DNA from 4 places in the Metabacillus hrfriensis genome. Region 2 is predicted to be linked to each of the others. Evidence: riboswitches for the same ligand, from Rfam matches in the RefSeq annotation. Region 2 holds a riboswitch; each other region holds the start of a gene.
The links. Region 2 has a riboswitch for cobalamin ahead of QLQ22_RS04605 (ribonucleoside-diphosphate reductase subunit alpha). Riboswitches for the same ligand answer to the same signal wherever they lie in the genome.
Positions count from the first base shown of each region.

Region 1: another riboswitch for cobalamin. It lies ahead of QLQ22_RS13760 (FecCD family ABC transporter permease); the one in region 2 lies ahead of QLQ22_RS04605 (ribonucleoside-diphosphate reductase subunit alpha).
Region 3: another riboswitch for cobalamin. It lies ahead of QLQ22_RS16885 (DUF4430 domain-containing protein); the one in region 2 lies ahead of QLQ22_RS04605 (ribonucleoside-diphosphate reductase subunit alpha).
Region 4: another riboswitch for cobalamin. It lies ahead of QLQ22_RS13835 ((2Fe-2S) ferredoxin domain-containing protein); the one in region 2 lies ahead of QLQ22_RS04605 (ribonucleoside-diphosphate reductase subunit alpha).

Region 1 covers NZ_CP126116.1:2,762,966-2,768,117, reverse strand. The annotation lists gene cobA (uroporphyrinogen-III C-methyltransferase) at 1-57, shown strand, start outside; gene QLQ22_RS13775 (nitroreductase family protein) at 45-614, shown strand; gene QLQ22_RS13770 (GHMP family kinase ATP-binding protein) at 785-1,651, shown strand; gene bluB (5,6-dimethylbenzimidazole synthase) at 1,746-2,402, shown strand; cobalamin riboswitch at 2,408-2,568, shown strand; gene QLQ22_RS13760 (FecCD family ABC transporter permease) at 2,695-3,783, shown strand; gene QLQ22_RS13755 (heme ABC transporter ATP-binding protein) at 3,786-4,568, shown strand; gene QLQ22_RS13750 (ABC transporter substrate-binding protein) at 4,610-5,152, shown strand, end outside.
Region 2 covers NZ_CP126116.1:907,070-912,221, reverse strand. The annotation lists gene nhaC (Na+/H+ antiporter NhaC) at 88-1,491, shown strand; gene dat (D-amino-acid transaminase) at 1,546-2,379, opposite strand; cobalamin riboswitch at 2,627-2,809, shown strand; gene QLQ22_RS04605 (ribonucleoside-diphosphate reductase subunit alpha) at 3,008-5,152, shown strand, end outside.
Region 3 covers NZ_CP126116.1:3,417,687-3,422,838, reverse strand. The annotation lists gene QLQ22_RS16895 (response regulator transcription factor) at 1-698, shown strand, start outside; gene QLQ22_RS16890 (ATP-binding protein) at 695-2,500, shown strand; cobalamin riboswitch at 2,589-2,790, shown strand; gene QLQ22_RS16885 (DUF4430 domain-containing protein) at 2,956-3,375, shown strand; gene QLQ22_RS16880 (ECF transporter S component) at 3,390-3,905, shown strand; gene QLQ22_RS16875 (cob(I)yrinic acid a,c-diamide adenosyltransferase) at 3,977-4,555, shown strand; gene sigX (RNA polymerase sigma factor SigX) at 4,853-5,152, shown strand, end outside.
Region 4 covers NZ_CP126116.1:2,777,420-2,782,571, reverse strand. The annotation lists gene cbiQ (cobalt ECF transporter T component CbiQ) at 1-239, opposite strand, end outside; gene QLQ22_RS13845 (energy-coupling factor ABC transporter substrate-binding protein) at 265-540, opposite strand; gene QLQ22_RS13840 (energy-coupling factor ABC transporter permease) at 541-1,299, opposite strand; cobalamin riboswitch at 1,447-1,638, opposite strand; cobalamin riboswitch at 2,113-2,301, shown strand; gene QLQ22_RS13835 ((2Fe-2S) ferredoxin domain-containing protein) at 2,428-2,802, shown strand; gene cobJ (precorrin-3B C(17)-methyltransferase) at 3,147-4,769, shown strand; gene QLQ22_RS13825 (sirohydrochlorin chelatase) at 4,792-5,152, shown strand, end outside.

The DNA.
Region 1 (5,152 bases), 1.9 Mb from region 2:
CTGGAATTATTAAAAGACAATGATAAAAAAAAGGTGGGGGCAGCGTGTCAATCATAACGGAATTAAAAAGCCGCAGGGCAATACGCGACTATCGTGATCAAGCCGTAGAAGACGAAAAGATTAAGGAATTACTGGAAATAGCAACTTGGGCTCCAAACGATCGGATGAGAGAGCCATGGGGTTTTTATGTCATAAGAGGTGAAGCTAAAAAAAGGTATGAAAAGCTGGCAGAAGAGTTTTTGCAAGAACGTTTTCCAACAAAACCGAATTTAGTACTAAGTTCCCTCAAAGTATTAAAGAACACACCGGTACATATCGTTGTTACTTCTGACATCGTTCCTGAGGATGAAGAAGCGTCCCGAGATAATGAATATGCGGTATGCTGTGCGATTCATTCAATGTGGCTGGCCGCGAAGGATCTGGGATTAGGATTTGTGTGGCGGACAAGAGGCGTGGGGCTTGTTCATGATAAACGGATGTATCAGTTCATTGGTGCGCCTGAGAATAAGAAGATAATAGGGAATATATTTATTGGGTATCCAGATGAAGAGGCTTTAAAGAAGATGAAGACTTCCGCAAGAACATCCTTTGAAGAAAAAACGGTTTGGTTATAGAAAGAAGAGACAATTTTAAGGAAGAACCAACAGGCTGAACCCAATTCTACAATAAGGCAGTCTCTTGTTAGGGAGAAAATAGAGCAAAACCTCCCATCTATTTAAGCGATGTAGATATGTATTTTTGTATCCTTTAATAGTTTGGCTGATGGGAAAAAGGGGTTTTTGGCATGAAGGTGGGAATAGGAAGGTGCAATGGTACGTTTGGCGAACTTGTTCAAGGCGTTTTATGTGAACGCCCATTTTTAATATCGCTGCCTATACCAATTTTAAAGAGCAACGCTGTTTTTATTCCTTATAACAAGATGGGTGAGATTACTGGATCACTCTCAAATACAAAAGCGGTAGAGGCATGCAAAAAGGTGTTTCAATGGTTTGATTTAAAAGGCGGAGGGCATTTGGAGGTTAACTCGAATATTCCGAGGGGTAAAGGATTGGCCAGTAGTTCAGCTGATGTTGTTGCGGCAATGAAGGCTGTTGCGGATAGTTATTCCATACCCTTGTCAGAAGAGATCATCTCACGGATTTCCAGTGAGATTGAGCCTACTGATGGTGTTATGTATAAAGAGGTGGTTGCATACGACTACATTCATGGACAATTAATAGAGACGCTAGGTCCTTTACCATCCTTCGTTTTGATCGGAATGGATTTAGGAGGAACAATTAATACGCTTGAATTTAACAGACAGCCCAAACGATATAGCAAGGAGGATCAAGCCGTTTTCTCAAAGGCATATGATTTGGTTAAATTAGGAATAGAATTTCAGGATTTGTCTTTTGTTTGTCAAGCAGCGACACTAAGCGCCAGTATAAACCAAAAAATATTGCCAAAACGTTATTTTAATGAATTTAAAAGCTTTGCTTTAAAGTACGATGGAGGACTTATCATCGCTCACAGCGGCACTGTTCTAGGGGTTTTATTGAATCCGTCTTTTGAGAATATTGGCGAAATTGCAGAAACAATTTCTAAACGTATTATCCAGTTGAGCAATCAGCCTAACATGAAACCTTTCTATTATTTTCATAGATCAAACTGAGTAGACTGACTTAATAATTGACAATGAAGTTTTGCTGGATTCCGGAAAATGTAAGTTAGTGAAAACTTTTTAGAAAATAGAGGAGAGAAATTTTATGTTTTCTAAAGAAGAAAAAGAATCTGTTTATAAAGTAATTTACAAGAGAAGAGATATTCGAAGCTTTCTGTCTGTCCCTATTTCTAAAGATATTATACATAGAATATTAAACGCTGCTCACCATGCACCTTCAGTTGGATTTATGCAGCCTTGGAATTTCATAATCATTTCATCTGAAAAAATAAAAGAAAAATTAGCTTGGGCAGCAGACAAGGAAAGACGAGCATTAGCTATTCATTATGATGGAGAAAGAGAAACAAGATTTCTTGGTTTAAAAGTAGAAGGTATAAAAGAAGCTCCAATCACAATATGTGTAACTTGCGACCCAGCAAGAGGAGGTTCACATGTATTAGGGAGAAATTCAATTCCTGAAACAGATATTCTTTCAACAGCCTGTGCCATTCAAAATATGTGGCTGGCAGCTTGTGCTGAAGGGCTTGCCTTAGGGTGGGTAAGTTTTTATAAAAAGAATGATATTCGTGACATTTTAGATATCCCTCTTCATATAGATCCTATCGCTCTTCTATCTATTGGTTATACGGATGAATATCCGGAGAAACCTATTTTAGAATTAGCTAATTGGGAAAAAAGGCATCCTTTAGAACAGCTTATCTATGAAAATAAATGGGGGGAAAACAAACATCAGGGTGATTGAAACAATAATTATTTAGAAGTGAAGGTGTCCTAAGGTGGACTTAATAGGGAAATGTGGTGTGAATCCAGAACTTCCCCGCACACTGTTAAATGGTTTTATTTTATAGGAAGTGCTTAAAGCAGGGTGATGCATAAGTCAGGAGATCTGCCTTTATTATTACTGCGGGAATGGAGAGAGTGCTTTTAAGTGTATCCTTTTTCTCTTTTTAGTTTAAGTTCGCTCATGGTTTAGGTGGGCGTTTTTTATTTGTCTTAATTTCTGCATTTCGAATCAGAGGAGCGTTTTTTGAAGAATGGAGTTGATTTCTATTAATAGTCATAAGCAGGAAGCCATTGGGGGTTACAAACATATAAGCATTGTTATGCTCTTAGTCATTGCTCTTATCACAGTAGTAACGATTGCAGTGATGGTTGGTCCTGTTTCAATTCATCCGGCAACATTTTGGAAAATCATAGCTTATAAAATTCCAATTTTACAAGAATGGATTCCTGTCACATGGTCTAAAGCAGAAGAGAATATCATTTGGAACATTCGTTTTCCAAGAGTGATATTAGGAGTAATTGTAGGCGCCGGGTTAACTATCGCTGGTACAACAATACAAGCTTTGGTTCGGAATTCGTTAGCGGATCCCTATATACTAGGAGTTTCATCGGGTGCATCTGTTGGGGCTACACTAGTCATTATCTTTGGTGCGTTTTCAATGTTTGGACAATATGCATTATCACTTGCTGCATTTTTAGGCTCGCTTCTTTCAGTTGTTCTGGTTTTTCTACTGTCGCAAGTCGGGGGAAGAATTTCAACTGAACGTCTCCTATTAGCTGGAATTTCAGTTTCTATGATTCTATCTGCATTTACAAGCTTCATCGTCATTTCTGCACCTCGTCAAGAAGGGATAAGGGATGCGTTGTTTTGGATGATGGGAAGCTTGGCAGGAGCAAACTGGAAGCACATACCTATACCTTTTGTAATAACAGTTATTGTTTTTATTTTCATTTGGAGCCAGTATCGCTATATGAATTTGCTCTTAATGGGGGAAGAGGCAGCTGTTACTTTAGGGTTGAACGTAGAAGTATTTCGAAAAATATTAATTTTAGTTACTGCACTACTAACAGGGGTTTTAGTTGCTGTCAGTGGAGCCATTGGTTTTATCGGATTAATGATTCCTCATATTGTTCGTCTCATCCTTGGATCTGACCATAAAATGCATATCCCCATCAGTGCTTTAATGGGGTCTGTATTTCTTGTGATGGCTGATTTATTTGCAAGACTTATCATTGCTCCCGAGGAAATGCCAATTGGGATCGTAACAGCTCTTTGCGGTGCTCCATTTTTTATTTGGCTTTTACGCAAGAGTTCATATTCATTTGGAGGAGGGGGCTAAGCATGGATGTTTCAATAAAAGATATTTCAGCTTCTATTGGAAAACGAAAAGTACTTAAAGAAGTTAATCTGAATATTCATTCTGGTGAAGTAGCAGGTATTATTGGTCCAAACGGAAGCGGTAAATCCACTTTATTAAAAAATATGTCTCGTGTGATAAGACCAGATGCTGGTGTTATCACTCTTTCAGGTGAATATATAGATAAAATGTCTTCCCGTAAGTTATCACAGCACCTCGCTATTGTCAGTCAGGAATCACCTGTCACATTTGATTTCACAGTAAGAGAAATTGTATTGATGGGCCGTTCCCCTCACAAAGGCTTTCTTAAAGCAGATACAAAACATGATGAAGACATTATAGACCTGGCCTTAGAAAAGGTTGGAATGCAGGAATTCAAACAGCGGAGTTTTTCTTCATTATCTGGCGGTGAAAAACAACGGGTCATGATTGCAAGAGCTCTTGCACAAGAAGCCAAGGTACTCTTACTTGATGAACCAACCAATCATTTAGATGTACATCATCAAATACAAATTATGGATTTAGTTCAGAAGCTGAAAAACATTACTGTTATTGCAGCATTACATGATTTAAATCTAGCTGCTTATTACTGTGATCGTATATTTGTTATGCACCAAGGAGAAATTGCAGCTTACGGCTCCCCAGAAGAAGTACTGACAAAACAATTATTAAAGGAAATCTTCAGAGTCAATGCAGATATCAATATACATCCATTAACAAAAAAGACACATATTACTTTTTTGTCGGAGAGTCTTTTATATGACTAGATTTCAGAAAAAACATTGTTATAGGAAAAGGAGAGGAAAAAATGAAATTTAAAATAGATAAAATACGAATGGGATTAATGGTTTGTATGCTTCTTTTTATTTCTGGCTGCAATCAACAAACGGAAGTGATCGGAGAACAAGAGAACACCGATATAGCACAAGAAGAAACTGAAAATGAAGTTATAGAAATTAATAATCTGGATCGTAAAATTCAGTTTAGAGAAGCTCCAAAAAGAGCTGTAAGTTTAAATCAGCATATTACTGAAATTATGCTGGCACTTGGACTCGAAGATTCAATGGCAGGAACTGCATATTTAGATGATGAAATTTTACCGGAGCTGAAGGAAAAATACGAAAAGGTTCCTATCCTTGCTGATGAATATCCGAGTCAGGAAGTTTTATTAAAAGCAGAACCTGATTTTGTATATGCAGGCTGGGAAAGTGCATATAAAGAAGAAGCGGTTGGTTCTATAGAGGAACTAGAGAGTTTTGGTATTAAAGCATATCTTCATGAATCGTCAAATATAGTAGCACCTACCATGGATGATGTATTTTCTGACATCAGCAATATAGGAAAAATCTTT
Region 2 (5,152 bases):
AGTTGACATAAGTTAATAGATTGATATAATACTTTTATGCGCAAAAGCATAAAAGCGTTTAAGTATAAAAGGAAGGAATTAGAATTAATGAATCATCCAAAAACTGTTTCATTTGCATCATCAGTTATGATTTTCATATCCATGATTGCCATTATACTGATTAGTTTATTTTATTTAAAAACAGAGCCGCACTTGCCGCTTATGCTTTGTCTCGTCCTTTTAAGCGGAATTGCTCTCATCTATAAGTTTTCCTGGAAAGAAATTGAAGAAGGTCTTGTTAAGGGAGTTCAGTCAGGTGTACAGCCTATTATCATTTTGGCTTTAATTGGAATTTTGATTGGTGCCTGGATGTTCAGCGGAACGATTCCAACTGTTATGGTTTATGCATTAAATCTGATTGAACCAGGATCGCTGCTCATTCTCTCGCTTATTTGCTGTACGATTATTTCATTATTGGTTGGAAGCAGCTTTACAACAGTCAGTACAGTTGGAGTTGCTCTAATGGGAGTTGCTGTTGCCGCTGGGATTCCTGCCCCATGGGCTGCGGGAGCAGTTATTTGCGGAGCATGCTTCGGAGATAAGATGTCGCCAATGTCTGATACGACAAACTTTTCAGCAGGTGTTTCATCAGTCAATATTTTTACGCACATTCGTCATATTTCTAAAACAACAGGCCCTGCCTTTTTAATCACAGCCATTATTTTTTGGTATTTAGGGACAACTTTAACCATAAATGCTGCAACCTTGGCTAATATTGAGGAAATCATTTCTGTGATGCAGCAGCATGTGCAGATTAGTGCTTGGACGTTAATCTCTCCCCTTATAGTGATTGTTCTCGCTATGACAAGAGTTCCCGTCATTCCTGCTCTTGCAGTTGGAGTTGCCACGGCATGTGCAACTGGAATCTTATTTCAGGATCATGCCACTTTTGCCCAATTCTTAAATGTTCTTCAAAACGGCACAACTTTCAGCATTGAACAAGAAATGGTTCAAAATATGCTGAATCGCGGCGGTCTGCAGTCCATGATGTGGTCCATCTCACTTATCATGATCGCCTTTGCTTTAGGTGGATTAATGGACAAGCTGCAGTTGATTCAAACACTTTTGAACGGTTTGATACGTCGGGTAAAAACAAAGGGCCAGCTTATCCTTGCAACGGTTTCTTCTTCAATAGGAGTCAATTTAGTTACAGGTGAGCAATACTTATCCATTTTTATTCCCGGTCAATCCTACAAGGGAGTTTATGAAAAACTGAATATCAATAAAAAATATCTATCAAGATCCCTTGATGATGGCGGTACACTCTTCAATCCATTAGTTCCATGGGGGGTCAGCGGAGCCTTTTTCGCACAGACTCTTGGTGTTGACGCCATCGTATACATCCCATTTGCATTATTTTTATGTCTTTCTCCTTTGTTCAGCATTTTGTACGGGTTTCTTCCTGAACGTAAAAATAACGGGAATCCAAACTTAGAATCAATTGCATCATAATAAAAAAAGGAAAGAGCTATAGCTCTTTCCTTTTTTATTATGATCCTGAAAATCTTAATCTATCATTTCCTCAAACAATCGCTGAAGTTCTCTCGTAACCGGACCCGGTACTCCCCCATTGACTTTCATTGAGTCAATCTCAATAACTGGAATGACTTCACTGGTTGTTGAAGTAATAAAAGCTTCATCAAGGTTTACAAGATCATCTGCTTTGATCATTTCTTCGATTAGCGTTAAACCGTTTTTTTCACACAGTTCAACGACCTTCATCCGTGTGATGCCATTTAAAATCAAGTTATTGGCAGGATGAGTATAAATCACACCGTTCCTTACTCCGTAAAAATTGGATGAAGAGCCTTCCGTTATATGCTCGCCCCTGTGCAGCAGAGCCTCATATGCACCATTTTCAAAAGCTTCCTGCTTTGCAAGGACATTCCCCAGCAAATTCAAACTTTTAATGTCACATCTGAGCCAGCGGACATCCTCCATCAAATGCAGTTTAATTCCTTTTTCCTGTTCTGCTGCAGGTTTTGAACAGGGAATTGGATAGGCCACAATTTGAGGCTTAACGTCTTGCCCGGGGAAAAGGTGCTTCCTCCCTGTTACGCCCCGTGTGATTTGCATATAGACCGCGCCGTCCTGCACTTGATTTTTCCGAAGCAGCTCATTAAGCATCGCCGTTAATTCCTCTGCTGTATTCTGCAGTACAATCTTAATCTCTTTTGCACTTCTGACAAATCGCTCCATATGCTCTTTCATCGCAAAATATGAGCCATTATATACTCTAATAACCTCGTACACACCATCCCCGAATTGATATCCTCTATCCTCAAAGTCAATGGATACTTCGTTTTTCTGTTTAAATTTACCGTTTAAAAGTATGTACATATGAAGGCTCCTTTATTTAGATTGAAAGCTGTTTTCAAAAATAAATCGGATCGAATAAATGTGATTGAATGAAAAACTTCCTCTCCCTATGTTATGATGAAACACGCTGGTCTGTAAAATGGTTTTACATTTTTATTTGAATTTCAGAAGATTTAAGTTGAAATTTCTTTTCCTGTCCATTATGATGAAATTAGCCAAGAACACAACATATTGATATTTAATCAAAACTACAATACTACATATTGAAAAACAACAGCGAGCAAAGGTGCCAATTTATTGGCTTAAAAGGGAATCCGGTGCAAATCCGGAACTGTCCCCGCAACTGTAAGTGTGACGAACTGGGATTACCACTGTACGAGATTGAAGTATGGGAAGGACTCAGCGAAGAATGATCACAAGTCAGGAGACCTGCCATTTGATTGCTAGATAGTTTCGAATTCTTCGGGGACTGAGGAGATGGAACGATGGTTAATAACAGGACTGCTTTCACCCTGTTATTCTATCGTTTGATCCGCTCATGATCCCATGAGCGGATTTTTTTTAGGCATAAAAATTCAGGCTCCCCGTTCAGAACTAGAAGCTGATAATGGCGCTTGCGCTTTTTTATTATTTTTTAGGAGGATGTCAAATGGCAACCACAATGGCAACTATTATTTTTAATGAACTTACACTTGAGAAATCCCCATTTTCAGAAAAACGGATTAAGAATTTCATAGATGAAATCGGACACGACTTTAAAGAGCTTGACCTGGATGATTACAGCACAAGAGTCATCCAAAGCATCGATGGCCGCAGTGAATATACAACATCCCAAATCTCCAATCTCCTTATTCTCGAAGGCCTCTCCAATATTAGTGAGCTTGAGCCTCAATGGACTTACTTTTGTGCTCGCATTTATCTAAGAAAGCTTTATAAGGAAGCTGCATTCAACCGCAATCAGCATAATGGATATGATTCGTTTGTGAACTTAATCCAAACACTCACTGATAAGGGCATATACAGTCCGCATTTGCTTAACGCCTATTCACATGAAGAAATAGAAAGCCTCTCTTCCATCATTCAGCCGGAAAAAGATAAGCTGTTTACATATATTGGACTTCGCACTCTGTCTGACCGCTACTTAGCAAGAGATTTTGATAAAAAAATATTTGAACTGCCTCAGGAACGTTATTTGGTCATTGCCATGACGCTAATGGCCAATGAAAAGACAGAGCACCGTCTGCAGCTTGTCAAAGAAGCTTACTGGGCCCTCAGCAATTTGTACATGACCGTTGCTACACCGACGCTTTCAAATGCCGGCAAGCCTGTTGGCCAGCTGTCGAGCTGTTTTATAGATACAGTAGATGATAGTCTGCAAGGAATCTTTGACAGCAATACAGATATTGCAAATCTTTCAAAATCAGGCGGAGGCATCGGAGTTTATTTAGGAAAAATCCGCAGCCGCGGAAGTGACATCAAAGGCTTTAAAGGGGTCTCATCCGGTGTCATCCCATGGATGAAGCAGCTGAATAATACGGCAGTAAGTGTAGACCAGCTCGGTCAAAGGAAAGGAGCCATCGCTGTCTATTTGGATGTGTGGCATAAAGATATCTTTTCATTCCTGGATTCAAAGCTGAATAATGGCGATGAGCGTTTAAGAACTCATGACTTATTTACAGGTGTCTGCTTGCCGGATCTTTTCATGGAGCAGGCGGAAAACCGCGGCGACTGGCATTTATTTGATCCGCATGAAGTCCGTAAAGTGATGGGGTATTCCTTAGAAGATTTTTACGATGAAGGAAAAGGTTTCGGCTCCTTCCGCGATAAGTATTGGGAATGCGTCAATCATCCTGATCTATCTAAACAAACCGTACCTGCTATTGAAATTATGAAAGGCATCATGAAAGGCCAGCTTGAATCAGGCACCCCATTCATGTTTTATCGTGATGAAGTGAATCGCAGCAATCCGAATTCACATAAGGGCATGGTCTATTGCAGCAATCTGTGTACAGAGATAACTCAAAATCAGAGCGCAACGACAATGGATGAGCAATTCACAGAAGACGGAAAAATCATCACCGTTAAAACGCCGGGTGATTTTGTTGTCTGCAATCTGTCATCTATTAATCTTGCAAGAGCTGCCGCTGATGAAGTGCTTGAGCGTCTTATTACCATCCAGGTCAGAATGCTCGATAACGTGATAGATCTGAATGACATACCTGTGATGCAGGCTAAACTCACCAATCAGAAATACCGTGCAGTCGGCCTTGGAACATTCGGCTGGCATCACCTGCTTGCTTTAAAACGTCTGAAATGGGAAGACGAAGAAGCCGTACAGTATGCTGACAAGTTATATGAAGAGATTGCCTTTTACACGATCCAGGCAAGTATGAAGCTTGCTGCTGAAAAAGGAGCCTATCCAGTTTTTGAGGGATCAAAATGGCATACCGGAGAGTATTTCGAAAGCAGAGATTACACTTCGGAAAATATGCCATGGGATGAATTAAAACAGCAGGTTATGGAAAAAGGGCTTCGCAACGGCTACTTGATGGCTGTGGCGCCAAATGCTTCTACCTCCATTCTTGCTGGCAGTACAGCGAGCATCGATCCAATTTTCCAAAAAATGTACTCTGAAGAGAAAAAGGATTATAAAATACCTGTTACTGCTCCAGATTTAAATGCCGAAACCACATGGTACTATAAGTCAGCCTATTTCATTGATCAAATGTGGAGCATCAGGCAGAATGCCGCAAGACAAAAGCATATTGATCAATCGGTTTCGTTTAATTTTTAT
Region 3 (5,152 bases), 2.5 Mb from region 2:
TCCTGGTCGTTGACGATGAAGACAGAATCAGAAGACTTTTGAAAATGTATTTAGAAAGAGAAAACTATCAAATTGAAGAAGCTGACAACGGCAGTGATGCTCTTGAAATGGCATTGTCTGCAGAATATGACTTAATCCTGCTTGATTTAATGATGCCCGGACTCGATGGGATTGAAGTTTGCAGACAGCTGCGCCTGAAAAAAGCCACTCCGATCATTATGCTTACGGCAAAAGGTGAAGAGGTAAACAGGGTTCAGGGCTTTGAAGTCGGAACAGATGATTACATCGTAAAGCCTTTCAGTCCAAGAGAAGTCGTTCTGCGAGTGAAAGCACTTCTTAGACGCTCATCGACAACATCATTCCTGAAAACAGAAACGAAAGCTAAAAATGTTATCGTGTTCCCGCATCTTTCTATTGATCACGATGCACACCGGGTGCTTGCAGACGGCAAAGAGGTCAGTTTAACTCCTAAAGAATATGAGCTGCTTTATTTCCTCGCAAAAACACCGGACAAAGTATACGACCGCGAGAAATTATTAAAAGAAGTATGGCAATACGAGTTCTTTGGTGATCTGCGTACAGTTGATACACATGTAAAACGCCTGAGAGAAAAACTGAGCAAGGTATCACCGGATGCAGCTGCCATGATTGTGACTGTATGGGGAGTTGGATACAAATTTGAGGTAGGCAGTGAATGATGTTTTGGAAAAGCGTTGTCGGTAAACTGTGGTTTACCATTTTATTGCTCGTTTCATTTGTTTTATTAATTCTGACTGTGCTTCTTCTGGAATTCATTGAAAATTATCATGTGGACGAGGCCAAACGGGAGCTTACACAATTAGCCAACAAAATCTCTGTTATTCTTGAAAAACATGAAGATCAAGAACTGGCGAGGTCAATCTCATGGGAACTGGCCGATGAGCTTACAAGCATCATCATCGTGGAAGATCAGAACAAATACTGGTTTTCGCCAAAGAAATTTGACAGTACCCCTGTTTTTGAAATGGAGGATATTCAGAATGACAGCGAGCTGTCTAAAGTATTTGCAGATCAAAAAAATGTCAGCAAGCTCACCCAACTCTCCATTGAGCAGCAGATCAGTTCGGATAATAACGAGGAAGTGCTGGTCGTCGGCGTACCCTATGAGCTGAAAAATGGAGAAAACGGGGCAGTGTTTATGTCGCAGTCGCTGCTTGCTGTTCATGAAACAACAAAGCATACGACAAAATATATTCTGCTTGCGGCAGGTATTGCCATTGTATTAACAACGATATTCGCATTCTTTCTATCAACAAGAATCACTTATCCGCTCAGAAAAATGCGGGAAGTAACGCAGGAGCTTACACGAGGAAAATTTGATACGAAGGTGCCGATTTTAAGTCATGACGAAATTGGCGAGCTTGCCGTCGCGTTTAATCAAATGGGCAGGCAGCTGAAATTCAATATCAATGCACTCAACCAGGAAAAAGAACATTTAACCAGTATTTTAAGCAGTATGGCAGATGGAGTCATTACGCTGAATATTGACGGGACGATTCTCGTCACCAATCCCCCTGCTGAACGGTTTCTTCAGTCCTGGTACTACGAACAAAAAATGCAAATTAATGAGGGAGAGGAAATCCCTCCAGTAGCAAAAGAATTATTTCAAAGAGTTGTCAGCACAGAGAGAGAACACATAGTCGAGGTCAATCTGCAGGGCAGAAGCTGGGTGATGGTTATGAGCCCTCTCTATAACCAGTCATATGTTCGGGGTGCAGTTGCTGTTCTCAGAGATATGACAGAAGAGAGAAGGCTGGATAAGCTGCGGAAGGATTTTATTGCCAATGTAAGTCATGAGCTGAGAACGCCGATTGCCATGCTGCAGGGATACAGTGAAGCGATCGTCGATGACATTGCAAGCTCTGAAGAAGAGAAAAAGGAGATTGCACAGGTAATCTACGATGAATCGCTGCGCATGGGAAGACTTGTTAACGATTTACTGGACCTGGCAAGAATGGAAGCCGGTCACATTTCTCTGAATTTAGAACGAATCTCTATTCATGAGTTTATTGAAAAAATCAACCGAAAATTCCAGGGACTTGCAAGGGACAAAAAAATTACGTTAACCTCTTCATTTTCGATAGATGACCCTGAGTTTGTTTTAGATCCCGATAAAATTGAGCAGGTTTTGACGAATCTTATTGATAATGCGATCAGGCATACGCTTGAAGGGGGATCTGTTGAAATTCATGTTCAAACCGTTGCAGGCGGCATGAAAATAGATGTAAAAGACACAGGTACAGGTATTGTAGAAGAAGATCTGCCTTTTGTCTTTGAACGGTTTTATAAAGCAGATAAAGCAAGAACGAGAGGCCGTTCGGGCACGGGACTTGGCCTCGCGATTGCAAAAAACATCGTAGATGCCCATTCCGGCACGATCAATGTACACAGCAAGGTAAATGAAGGTACAGCATTCAGCTTCTATTTGCCTCGAAAAAGCGATCTTTCTGATAGAACGTGACGAAAATTCTTGTTTCATAAGGAACGCCTTATAAAATTACTGTTGAAGACCTGAGTCATTTTATGTAAAATAAGACTGAATTAAAAATCGTATATTTTGAGATATAGGTGCTTTACGCTTAATAGGGAATCGGGTGCAATGCCTGAACTGTCCCCGCAACTGTATTTGCCGACGAAACTTTGGTTAAACCACTATATAATCAGATGGCTCTCTTGCTGTTTATTATATGGGAAGGTTCAAGTGGAGAATGAAGCAAAAGTCAGTAGACCTGCCGGAATCTCTTACATTGTTTGTATTCTTCGGGGGTTGAGCATAGAAACGGCAGGATTTATGTTTCATTGCATACAATCTGTTTCTTATTATGCCGTTTATTAAGCCCATCTGCAGATGGGCTTTTTGTTTTGTGGTTTCATGTTTCACAAAATAGTTACATACAGATGAAGGAGAGATTAGTTGTGAATAAATTTTTAAGCTTACTGTCTGTTTTATTTTTAGCGCTGCTTGCAGCTTGCGGAAATACAGCAGAGGAGCCGAAGAAGGAAGCTCAGGGATCAGAGCAGGCCGCTGAAAATGGAGAAAAAGCAGAAGAGACAAAAGCTGTTGTTACACTGACTAAAAACGAAATGGCAGAGAAAGTTGATTCAAAAGAAGTATCTTTTGAAGAAGGGCAGACTCTGATGGATGCAATGAAAGCGAATTTTGAAGTGGAAGAAGCTGGAGGGTTCATCAGCGGAATTGATGGAATGATGGCAAGCGATAAGGATAAAACCTACTGGCACTTAATCGTAAATGGAGAAGATGCGATGACTGGTGCTAATGAAATCGAGCTGAAAGATGGAGATAAAGTAGAGTTCGATTTAAGAAAATATGAGTAATCCTGGATCACGTTATGACAACTAGAAGAATCAGTCTGCTTTCCCTGCTGATTGCTTTATCAGTTGTAGGGCGAATGGCCTTTCAATTTGTTCCGAACGTCCAGCCAATGACAGCGATTATTCTGATTACTTCAATCCTAATTGGTCCTGTAAATGGCATGATTGTAGCCGTATTAGGCTGCTTCTTGAGCAATTTGCTGCTCGGAATGGGAACATGGACAATCTGGCAAATGCTCGCATGGGGTACACTCGCGTTATTATCAGGTTTTTTAGGCAAATTTGTGAAATCAAATCGTCTGATCATCTTTACACCCATTTCTGTATTGTCGGGTTATCTTTTCGGGTTTGTTGTATCACTGAATATGTTTGTATTAACTGACCATGGCTTAGCTTATTACCTTGCAGGCTTGCCTTTTGATACAGCACATGCAATCGGAAATGGAATTTTCTTTCTTCTGCTTTATCCTGTTATGCGAAAAACGTTTGAGTATTACTTGAATAAGAAGGATTATGGCATAACAATGCAATAAGAAAAATGGTAAAATAAAAGAGCGATTAGATTCGCTCTTTTTATTTTAAACCCTAAAGGAGCTGCTTAAAATTGAATCTGTATACGAGAACTGGCGACAAAGGGAAAACAAGTATAATTGGCGGCCGTGTCGACAAAGATGACTTAAGAGTCGAGGCATACGGCACAATTGATGAAGTAAATTCATTTGTCGGACTTGCCATGACGTGGCTTCATGAAGAAAAACTGATTGACTTGTATCATGAATTTGAAAAGATCCAGCATGAACTGTTTGATTGCGGCAGTGATCTTGCGGTTATACATGGCAAACAGAAGCATCCCTATAAAACAACAGCTGAAATGATTGCATTTTTAGAAGAAAGAATCGATCATTATTCTGCTGAAGCTCCTCCGCTGCAGCGATTTATCCTTCCCGGAGGCACACAAGCAGCATCCGCGATACATATTGCAAGAACAGTAGCCAGAAGAGCTGAACGCTGCATCGTTTCCCTGCAGAAGCAGACGGAGATTAATGAACACGTATTAACATATATGAATAGATTGTCAGATTACTTCTTTGCTGCTGCAAGAGTCGCGAATGCGAGGCTTGGCTCTAAAGATGTAGAATACGAAAGAAGCGCAATCGTATTTACGAAGCCTAAACAATCATAAAATAGCTGGAAATAAAGGAAGGGAGCACCTTCCTTTTTATACGTTCAGGAATTTATAAAAGTCAAAAGGCTGTGGATTATATAATAAAGATATCTGCGTTCGGAGCCGGCGCCGATGCCTAGATGCGTGTCAGAACGAATCCGCCAAAAAAGTCACAAACGGACTTTTCTTGCGGATTCTTATCTGTCATGCTTGAGCTAAACGGGCGCTTGAACTTTTCTTGAACAGATATATAGTGAATAATATGTAACTTTTTATAAAACAAAATCGACTAATGGTGTGATCGGAGGTACATTCATGGAAGAGGCCTTTCAGAGGATCTATGAAAAATATCATGGAGATATTTTTCAATTTTTATTTTATATGGTAAAAAATCGTGAGCAGGCTGAAGACCTCGTTCAGGAAGTATATATCCGCATTTTAAAATCCTATGACAGCTTTGAAGGCAGAAGCAGTGAAAAAACGTGGATTTTTTCTATAGCAAGGCATGTTGCCATTGACTTTTTCAGAAAGCAAAAAACATTGAAGCAAAGAATTCTTGAAACATTTGACTGGGACCGGCAGCAAATAAAGGATGTTCAGCCATTGCCTGAGGAA
Region 4 (5,152 bases), 1.9 Mb from region 2:
ATGGCAATTATGCTGGAAAACAGAAAAAAAGAAGGAAACAGAAGAAGCTTTATATAATGATAAAAAGGTATTTTCGCACCAAAAACAATACCTACACTCATCAAAATAAATGTTAGACAAGCAATACATATATTCTTTGTAATGATCGTAAATAGTAAATAAGCAAAAGCAAACCCAACTTTCTCAACTGGATGAACATCTTTTAATGCACTAGTATAAGCATAATCATCGATTTTCAACATTAGGATCCCTTGTTTCTGCCATTTATTTAGAGGAATATTTTTTCCTGGCCCGGCCAAATCCGATTACATAACCAATGACAATCGCACCAGCAGCAGCCTGTAAAGAAAATAGTAAACTTTCAATTTCACCGCTTGGCGGCTCCCAAATTGTACTGAACCAAGGCTCATAAGCAGGTGCAATTTCCTCAATTAATTCTTCTGCTTGACCGTCAGCCCCGCCAAATTCAGCATCTTTTTGGAGATATAAAGGAATAATTGCCAGCACAATAACGAATAAAAACAAAATGAAATTTTTCATTTACCTAACCTCCTTAACAGCAGGCAGTTGATTTAATTCGGGCATATTATATTTTTGTAGCAAATTCATAACAATAACCGTTAATAATCCTTCACTAATTGCTAACGGAATTTGAGTAAAGGCAAAGATGGCTGCAAATTTTGAAAAAGATGCTGTAAATCCGCCCACTTCAGCTGGAAATGCTAGAGCTAATTGGACTGCAGTAACTAAGTATGTACCTAAATCTCCCAGCATAGCTGCCAGAAAAACAGCAACCGCAAACGATATCTTCCCTTTAATGCTGATCTTAAAGATTGCATATGCTAACAACGGACCTGCGACTGCCATCGAAAAAGCATTTGCACCTAAGGTTGTCAAACCGCCGTGCGCTAATAACAATGACTGAAATAATAGCACGATCGTACCCAATACACTCATTGCTGCAGGTCCAAACAATATGGCTCCTAAACCTGCTCCAGTTGGGTGAGAGCAACTGCCTGTTACTGAGGGAATCTTTAAGGCAGATAATACAAACGCAAAAGCAGCAGACAGGCCAAGCATTGTTTTCAATTCAGGGTTTTCTTTAAGCTTCTTACGTATAGAACGCAAGCCGGCAAGTATGAAGGGAAGTGTTGCAGCCCACCAAAAAACCGCCCAGCCAAAAGGCAAAAAACCTTCCATGATATGCATAGCATAAGCATCTTCGTACGAATTCAGCCAAAAATAACTTGTTAATCCCAGCACCATGATTAGTGACACCTGCCATGATTTTTTATTCATCTTCAATCTCCCTTAAAATTAGTAGCGTTCAAATAAAAAAAGCATTTAAACCCACTAGAGTTTAAATGCTTACAAGACAATTGTCAGCCCGTCACACAGACACAGCAATATCCTTTCGCACACACCTCCCTATTTCCCGTAGGTCACATTATGTTCTTTATACAGGCAGGTCTCCTGACTCATCTTCATTGTTTCCTGCGTCTTCCCGCTTTTTATAAAAAGCAGTGACAATATGCAGGTCACTCAGACTTACAGTGGCGGGAACCGTGTCGGACTTACACCGAGCTTCCCTTTTAAGCTATACATTCTCAATGTACAGCACCTGTTAAGATTGATTAATTTGTCTATACCTTACTATAAGGTTTAGCAGTTGTCTATTTATTTTTCTATGATTTAGCATGATCAAAAGAGGTATTTATGTCCTTTTTTATCCAACTATATGCATAAATAGGTTTCATATTTTTATAATAAATGTTTTTTCATACACGAGAAGGATCTTAATATATCTAATTCTGTCTCGATCATTAATTTTAGGAGTGTCCACCTCAACTCACAGAATAATAATGTAGAGGCGCTGAGTTTCATAAATTTAGTATTAAAGTTTCTTTTGCTTCGGGGGAATGGTGAAACGAATAGCAGGGGAAATGGCTTATTTTAATGTGATTTAGCGCTTCCGTTTTATCCGCCAAAATAATTGGACGGATTTTTTTGTTGTCCGATTTTTTAAAAAGTAGTTTGCTAATTTCTGAATTCTTGTTTAATATGAATATCGAAATAGACAAATTTATGAAATAATAACATTAAGAATAATAATTAAATAATTAAAAGATAGGTTCAAAAATCTTACCAAGATTTTGATTAAAAGGGAAGTACGGTGAAAAGCCGTCGCGGTACCCGCCACTGTAATGGGGAGCTTATTGCAAATGTCACTGATAATATTCGGGAAGACGCAATAAAGCAATGAACCTTAGTCAGGAGACCTGCCTATCTTTTACGCATACCCACGGGCTTATGGGTAGATGTGTAGTAGAAAATGCTATGTTCTTTTGCTATGTATTTTTTGTGCACCTCTATCTATATAGGGGTGCATTTTTATTTTTCAAAAAATAATGGACTGGAAGTGCTAAAATGACAACTTGGAATTTGAGGGAAACGAAACATCATGTATTAATTTGCAATGGCAGCAGCTGTATGAGGAAAGGAGGCGAGGAGGTTACGCAGGCGATTAGGGAGGAAGTCACAAATATGAATCTTGATACCTTGATACATACGACACGAACCCGCTGTAACGGAAGATGCAAGGATGCTTGTGTTGTAATTGTGTATCCTGAAGGAACATGGTACAAGGCGATTACTCCGGAAATTGGAAGTGAAATCGTACAGAAACATTTGGCTGGAAAAGAAATTTTAGAAGAAGCCGTTATTTACAAATATGATCAACAAGGTTTTGCTGCTCCGGAAAACACAGAGTGTGTAGCCGGAATATCCAAACCAATAAAATAAAGCCGTTAATTTGTCATCCTTTGAGATTCCTGAATAGCAGCATGAATTTGATGGGGAATTAGCATAGATAGAGTATCAGGTATACCTTGGGAACTTATGCTGGATAAAAAATTCTCAAACAACTTTACATAAACGGGTACTCGTTGTTGGTTCACTTATTATTTTTAAAATTTTTCGTCAACACGAAGAACAAATCAATTGAAAAAAGGTTATGAATCCGGAATTGTCCTGCTGCGGCAAGAATGCCATTTATTTCTGGATGATCGAAACTGATTAATCTTGGAAACGTTTAGTTTAGAGTCAGGCAGTTTATGTTGGCTGATAGTTTGAAAGGAGGAGCAAACGTGCGGGGAAAGTTACTTGTAATTGGTTTTGGACCTGGAAGTTTTGAACATATGACAAATAGAGCTCAGGAAGCCATACAAGAGAGCGATTATATCATTGGTTATAAAACATATGTTGAGTTAATAGAAAATCTCTTGACCGATCAGAAAATTATTAGTACAGGAATGTCCGAGGAAGTAAGTCGTGCTCAAGCGGCTGTCCGTCTTGCTGAAGAAGGATATAAAGTTGCAGTCATTTCCAGTGGTGATGCAGGTGTTTATGGGATGGCAGGCCTGGTCTATGAAGTATTAATTGATAAAGGGTGGAAAGAAGAAACAGGTGTAAGTGTCGAGGTAATCCCTGGTATATCGGCCATTAATTCCTGTGCTTCTCTTCTTGGTGCACCAATCATGCATGATGCATGCACGATTAGTTTAAGTGATCATTTAACTCCATGGGATCTAATTGAAAAACGAATTGAAGCGGCCGCACAAGCTGATTTTGTTGTAGCTCTGTATAACCCAAAGAGTGGACGCCGCACAAGACAAATTCAAGAGGCACAAAGGATATTATTACAATATCGATCACCCGATACACCAGTTGGGCTGGTGAAGAGTGCATATCGTGAGAGCGAAAAGATTGTGACAACCGATCTTGCACATATGCTTGATTACGATATCGGTATGCTGACGACTGTAGTTATTGGGAATTCATCTACGTTTTTTTATGATAATAAAATGATTACACCAAGGGGGTATCAAAGGAAGTATACATTAAATACAACTGAACAAAGATTAAAACCGCATGAACGCTTAAGACATGAAAATGAACCATGGGCACTCCATAAAGGCAAGAATGAAACTGATCATAGTACTGAAGTAAAAACTATAGACGGTATTGCTGCTTCCTTACAATTAGCTCTAGAAGCTCTTAGTAAAGTTGAAGGTGAACCTAAAAGGATTCTGGAAAACGAGACTGTTAATAATCCAGTAGTATCGATTTTTGAATTAGCCGTAAGTCCAGGAATCGCAAATAAGAAGTTTACACCAGACCAAATGATCACTCTCGCTGAGGTAGTCGGAGATGAGGGGACAATGGAATACACCCCGCACCATCAAATATATTTAAAAATTCCAACTGCGAGTCCTGAGGTCATTACTCAAAAATTAAGAAGTGTAGGTTTCCTATTAGAACCTATTGGTGATGTTTTTCAGCTGAAAGCTTGTGATTTCTGCGAAGGCGAGAAAAAGGATTCCATCCCTCATGCTGAAGAGTTACATCAAAAGCTAAGCGGACTTGAATTGCCTAAAGAGCTGAAGCTTGGCTTCAATGGCTGCGGTATGGCGTGCTTTGGTGCAGTAAACGAGGACATTGGAATTGTTTATAGAAAAGGAAAGTTTGATTTGTTTTTGGGAGCGAAAACGGTAGGAAGAACAGCTCATGCAGGACAGCCTGTGGCGGAAGGTATTGAGCCAGATAAACTAGTGGAGATTATTGAAAATATTATATACGAGTATAAAGAGAAAGGTCATCCAAATGAAAGGTTCTTTAAGTACTTTAAACGTGTCGGGAAAATTCAGGGCTATACCTATAGAGACATGACACCGAAGATAGAAATTGAACCAGCTCCATGCGGAGACTAATTAGAGGATAGGGGAGAAATATATGAAAGCTGTTTTACTAGTTGGACACGGAAGCCGGGATTCAGAAGGAAATGAGCAGGTAAGAAAAACAATAGAAGATTTAAAGCCGCAGCTCGACCGGGAGCTATTAATTGAAACGTGCTTCTTAGAGTTTGAAACACCTACAATTGAACAAGGCATTCAAACATGTGTTGAAAAAGGGGCAACAAGTGTTTTTATTATTCCAATGATGTTATTAGCAGCTGGACATTCAAAGATTCATATACCAGCAGCCATTGATGAAGCAAAAGTAAAATATCCAGAGGTTCACTTTACATACGGAAGACCATTCGGAATTCACGAGGAAACGGTAGAAATTTGTAAAGATCGTTTAGAAGAAGCGG